One region of the Fictibacillus sp. Mic-4 genome, then DNA from elsewhere that is predicted to be linked to it. Evidence: riboswitches for the same ligand, from Rfam matches in the RefSeq annotation. Region 1 holds a riboswitch; the other holds the start of a gene.
The links. Region 1 has a riboswitch for cyclic di-AMP ahead of WD019_RS13545 (potassium channel family protein). Riboswitches for the same ligand answer to the same signal wherever they lie in the genome.
Positions count from the first base shown of each region.

Region 2: linked by a shared signal. The riboswitch ahead of kdpF (K(+)-transporting ATPase subunit F) and the one ahead of WD019_RS13545 (potassium channel family protein) in region 1 are both predicted to bind cyclic di-AMP.

Region 1 is NZ_JBBHZM010000020.1:52,262-57,827, reverse strand. Features, by position in the region: gene WD019_RS13555 (aminoglycoside phosphotransferase family protein) at 1-448, shown strand, start outside; gene WD019_RS13550 (undecaprenyl-diphosphate phosphatase) at 1,264-2,046, shown strand; cyclic di-AMP (ydaO/yuaA leader) riboswitch at 2,172-2,306, shown strand; gene WD019_RS13545 (potassium channel family protein) at 2,390-3,046, shown strand; gene WD019_RS13540 (TrkH family potassium uptake protein) at 3,086-4,405, shown strand; gene WD019_RS13535 (amino acid permease) at 4,395-5,566, opposite strand, start outside.
Region 2 is NZ_JBBHZM010000059.1:2,398-7,963, reverse strand. Features, by position in the region: gene WD019_RS20445 (BglG family transcription antiterminator) at 1-1,935, opposite strand, end outside; cyclic di-AMP (ydaO/yuaA leader) riboswitch at 2,276-2,412, shown strand; cyclic di-AMP (ydaO/yuaA leader) riboswitch at 2,460-2,608, shown strand; gene kdpF (K(+)-transporting ATPase subunit F) at 2,856-2,933, shown strand; partial or broken gene kdpA (potassium-transporting ATPase subunit KdpA) at 2,971-4,639, shown strand; gene kdpB (potassium-transporting ATPase subunit KdpB) at 4,660-5,566, shown strand, end outside.

The sequences.
Region 1 (5,566 bases):
ACTTACCGGTGTCCTGCCACAAGAAGTTATTCTTGAAATCGGGGCGTTTCTGACCAATTATGACGAACATCAATGGGAGAGCTGCCTCGTTCATGCCGATTTAACAACTGATCATCTTCTTTTGGATAAAGACGGTGAAAACTATGAAATTGCAGGGCTTATTGATTTAGCCGACTGTCGGATTGCTCCTCCAGAATATGAGTGGGTATGCCTTTATACAGATTTATTATCCCAACATTCGCCGGCCATGCAAGCATTCATGAACAGCTATCGGCCAGGGGTGAAATTGGATGCCGCCTGGCGGAGAAAAATGATGTATGTCACCCTCACCCATTTATACGGCGTGAATTTGATCAAGTGGGTATTAAATGAACGCGGCAATCCAATCATCCGTTCAATGGATCAATTGCAAGAACTGATCTGGCCAAAGGAGCTGGGAAATGCTTGATTAAGCATTGTTTCCAAATCAATTGACTTAAAACTGATTTTCTATCCCTCATTTCTGAGAGATAACAAGAAAGCATTAATCTTAAAAAAGCTTGCTAAAGGACTATTTTTCATGAGGTAGCCTGGATTTTGTTCGCATAGAGCCGTTCTCAAGGACAAAAATGAGTCCTTGAGGTAGAAATGTGTCCAATAGAGCCCGTCTCAAGGACAAAAATGAGTCCTTGAGGCAAAACTTTGTCCAATAGAGCCCGCCTCAAGGACAAAAATAAAGAGTGGAGGGAAGCCACTGAAAAAGTTCCTTTTAATAAAAAACTAAAATTTTTGAAAAACCAAAACCCAAAAAAACAGTATTTTTCACTTAGGAAGTGGGGGATAGCATCGTGTTTACAATGCATTTCGCTTACCAAAGTGGGGATGTATTTTTTAGGAAAAAGCATTTTTGAAAATTTCTTGGACTTTTTCAGTGGCCTCGAGTGGAGGCAAAATTTTGTCCGATAGAGCTCGTCTCAAGGACTAAAGCGAGTCCCGGAGGTGAAAATATCTCCAATGGAACCGTACTGCAGGGCATTTTTTATGTCGTGGGCTTCAATTTTTCCCCAAAGTGCCTATATGTAAAAGCATTTAATTGGGGGTTCACCAGTTTTGAAGATAGAAGTGAAGAATTCTTATCCAATCTGCTAAAGGATGAAATTCAAAACCAATGATGAAATTGATAAGAACCATCCGATTCCCTCGGTAAGAATAATGAACTTGTACTATTGATTTCCATTCCTGAATACGCTGTACCAATGGACTCGGGATTAGGGGTGACGGATAATGGATTGGTTTCAGGCGATGATTTTGGGGATCATACAAGGATTAACGGAGTTTCTTCCGATAAGTTCAACGGGTCATTTGCTTTTAGGACGGCACCTGTTTCATTTGGATGATGCGGGTTTGTTTCTTGACGCCATGCTGCACTTCGGCACATTAATTGCTGTTATTACCGTCTATTGGAGAGAACTGCTTGACCTTTTGAAAAAACCGTTCTCCCGAATAGGACTGCTATTAATTGCGGGAACGATTCCGACCGTTATTATCGGTCTATCTTTTAAAGATTATTTTGAAGAAATTTCGAAAACGGGTGTGACGGTCGGATGGGAGTTTTTAGCGACCGGTTTCATCTTGTGGGCAGCAGATTCAATGAAAGAAAAAGGATTTAAAAAACTTCATCAAATTTCGTTTGCGGATGCAATTGTCATTGGCACGTTTCAAGGCGCAGCCATTTTGCCAGCTATTTCGCGATCAGGTCTCACAATCGCCGCAGCGCTTTTTCGGAAAATCGATAAAGAGACGGCAGCTTACTTTTCATTTTTCCTCTCCATTCCGGCAATAGCCGGCGGCTGTTTGTTGCAGGCGAAAGATCTTTTTACAGAACAAGCGGAGTCGATATCGTTTGGCGCATTGGCCATTGGCACGATCATGTCGGCTCTATTTGGCTATATTGCGGTCAGATGGATGATTTCTCTATTAAAAAAAGGAACTTTAAAAGGATTTGCCATTTACGTCTGGGGGCTGGGCCTCATTATTGTCGTCCTTCAGCTTACTGGTAAATTTTAATAAAATGATTGACAATTTTCGCTAGGAGGATTAAATTAGACTTAAATTCCTACGAACTGAATAAATGCCTTGAAAATCGCTGAATTCTAAATGTGTGTTTAAAAAGGAGAGCCTGAAAGCTTCCCAAACTTTTTAAACTATCACAAAAAAAGAAGCGGGGGACCCAATCATTCCGGGGTGAATCTTGCATTTGCAGCAAGAGGGGATACTCCATTCCCTAATCCGACAGCTAACCTCGTAAGCGTTATTTGGGAGAAAGGACAGTTTTAACACAGGCTGACCATTTTTCGCAATGGTCTTTTTTTGTTGTTTTCATTTTGTATTCAACATAAGGAGAGAGAGCATGGACAAGCAATTTGCAGTAATTGGTTTAGGACGTTTTGGAGGCAGCATTTGTCGTGAGTTTTCTAATATGGGATATGAAGTGCTCGCGATTGATAGGGACATTGAGCGCGTCAATGAATTTTCCAACATTGTCACACAGGCAGTTCAGGCCAATTCGACCGATGAAAAGGCGTTGCAGGCACTTGGCATTCGCAATTTTAATCACGTTATTGTTTCAATCGGGGACGACATTCAATCGAGCATTTTGACAACATTGTTGTTGAAAGAAATGGGAGTCAAGAAAGTCTGGGTAAAGGCACAGGATGATTATCATCATAAGGTGCTGGAGAAACTAGGGGCAGACAGAATCATTCACCCTGAACGGGATATGGCACAAAGGGTCGCACAACTGATCACATCAGATAAAATCATTGATTTTATTGAACTATCGAATGAATATAGCATCATTGAGATTCCCGTTTCTGATAAGTTGATCGGGAAAACGTTAACGGAATTGGATGTTCGCGCCCGTTTCGGCTGCAACATTGTTGCTATTAAACGAAAGGAAGAGATTTTTGTCTCCTCCATTGCCAACGTAAAACTTCAAAACGGAGATATTCTCGTTGTCATCGGAAGAAATGAAGATTTAAACAGGTTTGAGGCAGAAGGAGTGTAACAGAAAGTGGCTCTTAGAGTAAAAGAGAAAAAGCCATACATGTATAATCCAATTAAATTAAATCCGCCACAAATATTAGCACTCATCTTTCTTTCGCTTGTTATTATCGGTGGGTTGTTATTAAAGCTTCCAATTGCAACAGAAAAACCAATTTCCTGGATCGATTCTTTTTTTATCGCAGTATCGGCTTCAACGGTGACAGGATTAACTTCTATTGACCCGGGTTCTTCCTTTACGTTATTCGGTGAGATTGTCATCATGTTTTTAATTCAAGTCGGTGGCCTGGGAATTATGTCGTTCGCCGTTTTGGTCGTCATTATGATGGGAAAAAGGATTGGCATTAAGCAGAGGCTAATTATGCAAGAAGCCTTAAACCAGCCCTCGATTGGCGGAGTTATTCGCCTTGTACGGAATCTTTTCTTATTTACCGTTTCAATCGAACTGATCGCAATCTTCTTTTTATGCTTAAAATGGGTGCCGGAGATGGGGTTCGCAAAGGGCTTGTACTATAGCATCTTTCATACCATTGCAGCATATAACAATGCTGGATTTGCCCTCTGGCCTGATAATTTGGCCCGTTATGTCGGTGACCCGACGATAAATATGGTGATTACGTTACTTATTATAGTAGGCGGACTTGGATTTACCGTTCTTGTTGATCTTTGGGCGAGCAGGAAATGGAAGAATTTATCCCTGCATTCAAAAGTAATGATCATAGGTACGATTGCCGTTAATATTGTGGCGTTTATTGCCATTTATTTAATGGAACGAAATAACCCGGGAACGCTCGGGAAGCTTTCAGGAGCGGATAAAGTTTGGGCGGCCTACTTTCAGGCGATTGTTCCAAGAACAGCGGGATTCAGCACGATCGATATCGGACATATGGAACCCGCAACATGTCTGTTAACCATTCTCTTAATGTTTGTTGGTGCCGGAAGCACATCAACAGGCGGTGGGATTAAATTAACGACGTTTATCGTGATTGTGGCTGCTGTCGTTACATTTTTACGTGGAAAAGATGAAACGGTTATCATGAAACGGACCATTCGAAATACGATTGTTTTGCGTGCATTGGCCATCTCCTGTATTAGTGCCATCTTTATTTTTCTTGCTGTAATGATTATGAGCGTGACCGAAAAAGGATCATTTTTGCAAATATTGTTTGAAGTCGTATCCGCCTTTGGGACGGTCGGATTAACAATGGATTTTACGATGAATTTAACTGTAGTCGGAAAAATTGTGATTATTTTCATGATGTTTCTCGGGAAAATCGGCCCGCTCACACTTGCCTTTTCGTTGGCAAAACCCGCCGATAAGGCGAATATTAGATACCCCGATGGAGAATTATTTACGGGATGAAAAAAGGCAGGGAACTTACCCTGCTTTTTTTTTCATCATTCAATTTACTATGCTTGCGTCCGTAAAAGAAATAGACGATAAAACCGATAGCAATCCAAATGACAAACGAGATCCAGGTTACTTTGGAAAGGCTGATCATCAAGTAACCGCAAATAAAGACGGTAATGATCGGCAAAACAGGCACAAACGGAACTTTAAACGCTCTTTTCAAGTTAGGATGCGTTTTTCTCAAAATAATTACTGCAATAGCGACTAAAGTAAACGCGGACAATGTTCCAATATTCACCAATTCCGCAAGCGTGTTTAAATCAACTATTCCGGAAATAATTGCGGCAATGCATCCGATTAACCACGTATTTGCAAATGGTGTTTTGAATTTGGGATGAACTTTTGAAAAAACAGGCGGTAAAAGTCCATCCCGGCTCATTGCAAAAGAGATTCGAACCTGTCCGTATAACATAACGAGAAGAACGGTTGTAATCCCTGTAATGGCCCCGACAGATATTAATCCAGCAATTGTATTTTGGCCTACAAAGTGAAGCGCAAAAGCAACGGGATCAGAAACATTTAATTTCGCAAATGGGACAATCCCAGTTAAGACTAACGAAACAATAATATATAATGTCGTACAAATGACCAGTGATGAAATGATCCCGATCGGCAAGTCACGTTGTGGCTTGCGTACTTCTTCGGCTGCCGTTGATACTGCATCAAAACCGATATAGGCAAAAAAGACTGTCGCCGCGCCCGCCATAATTCCCTGGAAGCCAAAAGGCATAAAAGGTGTCCAGTTATCCGGTTTCACATATCCTACACCTGCAACAATAAATAAAATGACAACGGCTAATTTGATAAAAACCATAATATTGTTTACTTTTGCACTTTCCCGAATGCCTTTACTTAATAATGCAGTAATAATTAAAATTATGACAATTGCGGGCAAATCGACAATTCCGCCTTTTCCCGCTCCCGGAGCGGAAGATAAAACAGCTGGGATGTGAATGCCAAATCCGCTGAGCAATGATTGAAAATAAGCCGACCAACCGGTAGCGACGGATGAGACAGCGAGCAAATATTCAAGCATTAAGTCCCAGCCAATAAGAAATGCGACAATTTCCCCGATCGTTGCGTATGTGTACGTATATACGCTTCCGGCAATCG
Region 2 (5,566 bases), on a different contig from region 1:
TTTATTATCAATTGCCGCAATACAAAACAATAATCGCACGGGATGCTTTTCGTCGTTTAAAAAATATACGGGCTTATTTAACTTTAAAAAGCTCATCCCCACCTGGTTCACTCCCATTTCGGGACGTGCGTGAGGGATGGCGACTTCAGGGCCAATGACGACATATGGGCCTACCGTCTTCACATTTTCGATCATCGCATCAATGTACGATGTGTCAATGGCCCCTTTTTTCAGCAGCGGATGGGCCGCTACTCTTATAGCTTCTTCCCAATCGGAAAGCTGTTCAATGATTTGAATCGTTTCTTCTTTTAATAGATCGTGCAACACTGGCTGTCTCCCCCTGTAAACATCTACTTTTTTATGAAAGGTCATCTTGCTGAGCGCATCTTTCAACCCTTCTTCATCATAAACATTTGCGAATTGCTCAATCGTGTGCATGAGTTCTTTTAAGGATAAATTTCGGTATTGAAATCCAAAAAGATGCTGATACACTTCATTGACCAAGCTATTTTTTTCAACTGGTGTCATGATTGGCTTGACATGAAAGCAGGGAAGAGCCGTCTCTAGTCCCACTGTTGAAAAAATCAGATCATACCCTTCAAATTTCCCTTCTTGGAATTCCTGCAGTGATAGTGTGCTTTCAACTGTAATTTCTGAGAAAAGCGATTCCAGCTGGTGTTTGACCATTAAGGAAGAGCTAATCCCGCTCGGACAAACGACAAGAGCTCGTTTCTTCTTCGGCATCATTTGTTTCGGCTTTTCTAGCAGAGCTCCAAAATGAATGGCAATGAATCCAACTTCTTCATCAGGAATCGTTATGCCGAGCAATGACCCGATCGGAAGAAGCATTTCCTTCACAATGGTATAAAGCTCTTGATGTTCACTTTTAATTTGATCGAGAAGTGGATTGGTAATGGGAATACGGTACTTCATGCGAAAATAAGCTGGCTTAATATGCTGGTAAAGCGTTTTAATCACTTCATCCTTTTTTTCAAAGGCAATGCACGCTTTTGATTCAAAATCAAGCACAAGCTGTTCGCAAAGCTTAAAGAGCAAATCGCGGTCCCCGTCTTGAACAGAAACGCTGCCTAACGACAGGCCAAGCAACTGAATCGTGAAGTAACAAAGCTCCGATTCTTCTTCCTCCAGCCCAAGCAGAAGAAATAGCTTTTCCGCTACCGACCACATGCGTTCTTTCTTTAATACATTCATTTCATCAGAGTGGAATCGGACAAACTTTCTTTCTTTTTGAAGGAAATAATAGAATTTAAGAAAATAGGAAAACTGAAGTAACCGTTCTTCGACAAATTGCAGTCCTAACATCTTTTCAATGTGTTTGAGGCTGCTGTGGATATGATCGAAGTGAAAATACTCATTTCCTTCGTTTAGCAGGTAATCGATCATTTTCTCGCCGTACGGCACTTGTAATAACTCGGATAAATGCTTCATGACGAGCACTCTCTTGTCCAATTCTGTTCCAATTAGATGATAGCCTCGCTGGCGGGTATAACGAATTTCAACAAGGTATGGGCTGTTCACGTCATTCGCCTTTTTGACATCGGAAATGACGGTGTTTTTGCTCACTTTTAGAAGGTGTGTCAAATGAACTGATGAGATGGGCTCTTGCCGGATAAACAAATAGAGATAAATAAAGATCAAGCGTTCTTCTTCCGTTAAATTAAAATCCCGTTCATTGATAAGGTTTTGCTGCTTTCGAAAATACTCCACAACATCTTCCGGCATCGCGATATAATGAATTCCTTTGTATGGAATTACCGGAAGTCCTCTTTCTTTTAACCAATGATTGACTTTCTCTAAGTCATAAGAAATTTGCCGCTTCGTTAATTGGGTATAATCCATGATCTGATTCATTGTTGTATTCTTCACTTTTAAAAGATAATTGAGCAAAAGCGCGGGACGTTTTTCGATCATCATTGGCTTGACCTCCTGTTTTCATCATATAATAAAACGCTTTCATGGTGGTGAGTGATTGGGAACAATTGATGGGAGGAGCGACGGACAAAATTGCGCTGAACTTCTATCATGGATAAGAAATTTTCAGCGATTCCCATCAATGAAAAAAGAGTTGCGTCAATTGAATGGTCTTTTAATTTAAAGAAATCGTAAGAAAAAAGAAGATTAGATGGGTCAAACTTATTAATACAAGATTATTCATTTAAAAATACAGATATTTTGGTTCATTTTCAATGAATTTCCATCCTTTACAAGCAAAAAAGCAAGGAGTAAGATTAACACTATCTTCATTTTTAAAAAATTCGAATGACCGCTGAATCCAAATTTGGAACGGAGGAACCATCGGAAAGAAATTTCCTGGGGTGAAACTTTTTAAGTCGGGCGACTCTTGCCGTCCGAACCCGTCAGCTAACTTCGTAAGCGTGGTAGGAGAGAGAAGGTGACATTAATAGTATTCAAAAAATTTGATAGTACTCATAACCTTTGCGTCTATATCGCTTAATTCCTCTAAAGGGGAAACGGGGGAACCAACCGTGGCTTCGAGCCACATGGGGTGAATCTCGATCTTTCGAGTAGGGCGACTCTCACGCCCGAATCCGTCAGCTAACCTCGTAAGCGTTTCGAGAGAGGCAACAAATTTCGTGTGCACACGGGTTTATTTAGTGATCCCTGAAGCCTGCGGAAGAGTTCCTCTTCCGCAGGCTTCTTTTTTGTTGCTTTTTTTAAGAAACAGACTCCAAATCAAGTCACTTCATTTGCTATCAAAAGGAGGAAGTCTCATTGAAAGATGTTTTCATGATTGTACTGATGATGGTCACATTCGGCATCCTATGGGGATTTATCAGGTGGTGCGACCGTACAACCGGAGGCGGTGAAAAACAATGATTTTCACTGCGATCGTGACGGGGGGAATTTTTATTTATTTGATCTATGCCCTTATCCACCCGGAAAAATTTTAAAAGAATAGCATTCTACGTTTTTAGGAGGAAACCATACATGGATGCATTGCAAATCGCGGCGGTCATTTTGCTGCTGCTTTTCATTATAAAACCATTGGGAAGCTACATTTATCATGTTTTTTCCAATGAACCGAATAAGACGGACAAATTCTTCGCGCCTATTGAGAAATGCATTTATGCAATATGCGGAATGAAAAACAGGGCGCCGATGACCTGGAAAAAATATACGATCTCTTTATTGTTGAGCAATATTGTTTTTGTTGCGGCTGGTTATGTCATTTTGCGCCTGCAACAATTTCTCCCGTTGAATCCTAACGGGATCAAAAACATGGAACCAACTTTATCGTTTAATACGATTGCCAGCTTTATGACGAACACTAATTTGCAGCATTACAGCGGTGAAACGGGACTTTCCTACTTCTCGCAAATGGCCGTCATCATGATGATGATGTTCGCTTCTGCGGCTACGGGGATTGTTGTGGCAATTGCTTTTATTCGGGGAATTACCACGAAAGGGAACACTATCGGCAACTTTTTTGAGGACTTCATCAAGGGACATACACGTCTTCTCATGCCTATGTCGATCATTCTGACGCTAGTTCTTGTGGGGCTGAAAGTTCCTCAGACGCTCGATCCGTCAATTACGCTGACAACACTTGAAGGAGCGAAGCAGGTTATTGCCATTGGCCCTGTTGCCGTTCTAGAAGCGATTAAACATTTAGGCACAAACGGTGGAGGATTTTTCGGCGCAAACTCTGCGCATCCATTCGAAAATCCAACCCCTCTTACAAACGTAATCGAGATTTTATCTATGTGGTGTATCCCTGCATCGTTAACGTATACTTATGGGCGTTTTGCGAAAAAGCAAAAACAAGGTTGGATCGTATTCGGCGCAATGAGCATTTTATTTGTGGCTTTTCTCGCTCTTATTTACTTCGCTGAAAGTAATGGCAACCCGGCTTTAACGGCTATGGGACTGGAGCCCTCGCAAGGAAGCATGGAAGGTAAAGAAGTAAGATTTGGCATTGCCCAATCGGCCTTGTTCAGCACGGTGACTACCGCGGCCACGACGGGAACGGTCAACAATATGCATGATACACTGACACCGCTTGGGCAAATTACGCCTCTTTCCCTGATGATGCTGAACACGGTATTCGGCGGAGACGGAGTGGGGCTTGTCAACATGTTGATGTATGCCATCATCGGGGTCTTCATTTGCGGATTGATGGTTGGCCGGACACCTGAATTTTTAGGACGGAAAAGAGATGAAATTAATTGCGGTGGCATTGCTAGCCCATCCGTTGCTTATTCTAGGGCCAACTGCCCTGGCATTTCTAACTGAGCTGGGAAAAGGCGCGATTTCAAATCCCGGGTTCCATGGGATTTCGCAAGTACTATATGAATTTACCTCATCTGCTGCCAATAACGGATCGGGGTTTGAAGGTTTGGGGGACAATACGCTATTTTGGAACATTTCAACCGGGCTTGTGATGCTATTGGGTCGCTATGTTTCGATCATTTCATTGCTCGCCGTAGCCGGGTCCCTTGTTCGAAAACAACCCATTCCGGAAACCATTGGCACATTTAGAACAGATCACTTATTATTTGTGGGGATTTTGGTGGGTGTTGTCCTCATTGTCGGAGCGTTAACGTTCTTGCCTGTCATGGCTCTTGGGCCGATCGCTGAATATTTGTCGATTCGTTAAACAAAAGAGGTGTAATCAAAATGAATCAATCCAAACAGAATAAGGGGTCTGGGTTAATTAAACAGGCTATCGTATCAAGTTTGATTAAATTAAATCCATTAGTGATGATGAAAAATCCGGTCATGTTCGTCGTTGAAATAGGCACGATCCTTGTCCTCCTCATGATGATCATGCCCGAGGCATTTCATGCAGAAGGAAGATTCGGGTACAATCTCGCTGTCTTTCTCATTCTTTTCTTTACGATAGTATTCGCCAATTTTGCTGAGGCGCTTGCCGAAGGCAGAGGAAAAGCGCAAGCCGACAGCCTAAAGAAAACGAAAAAAGACACAACCGCTAAAAAAATTGGCAAAAACGGAACGATTACAACGGTTTCGTCCGATGAACTTCGAAAAGGGGATATCGTTCTTGTTGAAACAGGGGATCTTGTTCCCGGAGATGGTGAAATTATTGAAGGTCTTGCTTCAATCGATGAATCTGCCATTACCGGCGAATCTGCGCCGGTGATTAAGGAGGCCGGCGGCGATTTCAGTTCGGTAACCGGCGGAACAAAAGTGGTCAGCGACTCGATTAAAGTGCGTATTACGGCAGATCCCGGAGAATCGTTTCTGGATAAGATGATTTCACTTGTTGAAGGAGCCAAACGCCAAAAGACGCCAAATGAAATCGCCTTAAATATTTTGCTTGTCACATTAACGATTATCTTTCTTTTAGTCGTCGTCACTCTTTTGCCAATCGCAAACTATGTTGGTGTTCATTTAGAGCTTTCAACATTAATCGCTTTGCTTGTCTGCTTGATCCCAACAACGATTGGAGCGCTGTTATCCGCCATTGGAATTGCCGGCATGGACCGCGTCACGCGCTTCAATGTGCTGGCAATGTCCGGGAAGGCAGTGGAAGCAGCGGGCGACATTAACACGATCATCCTTG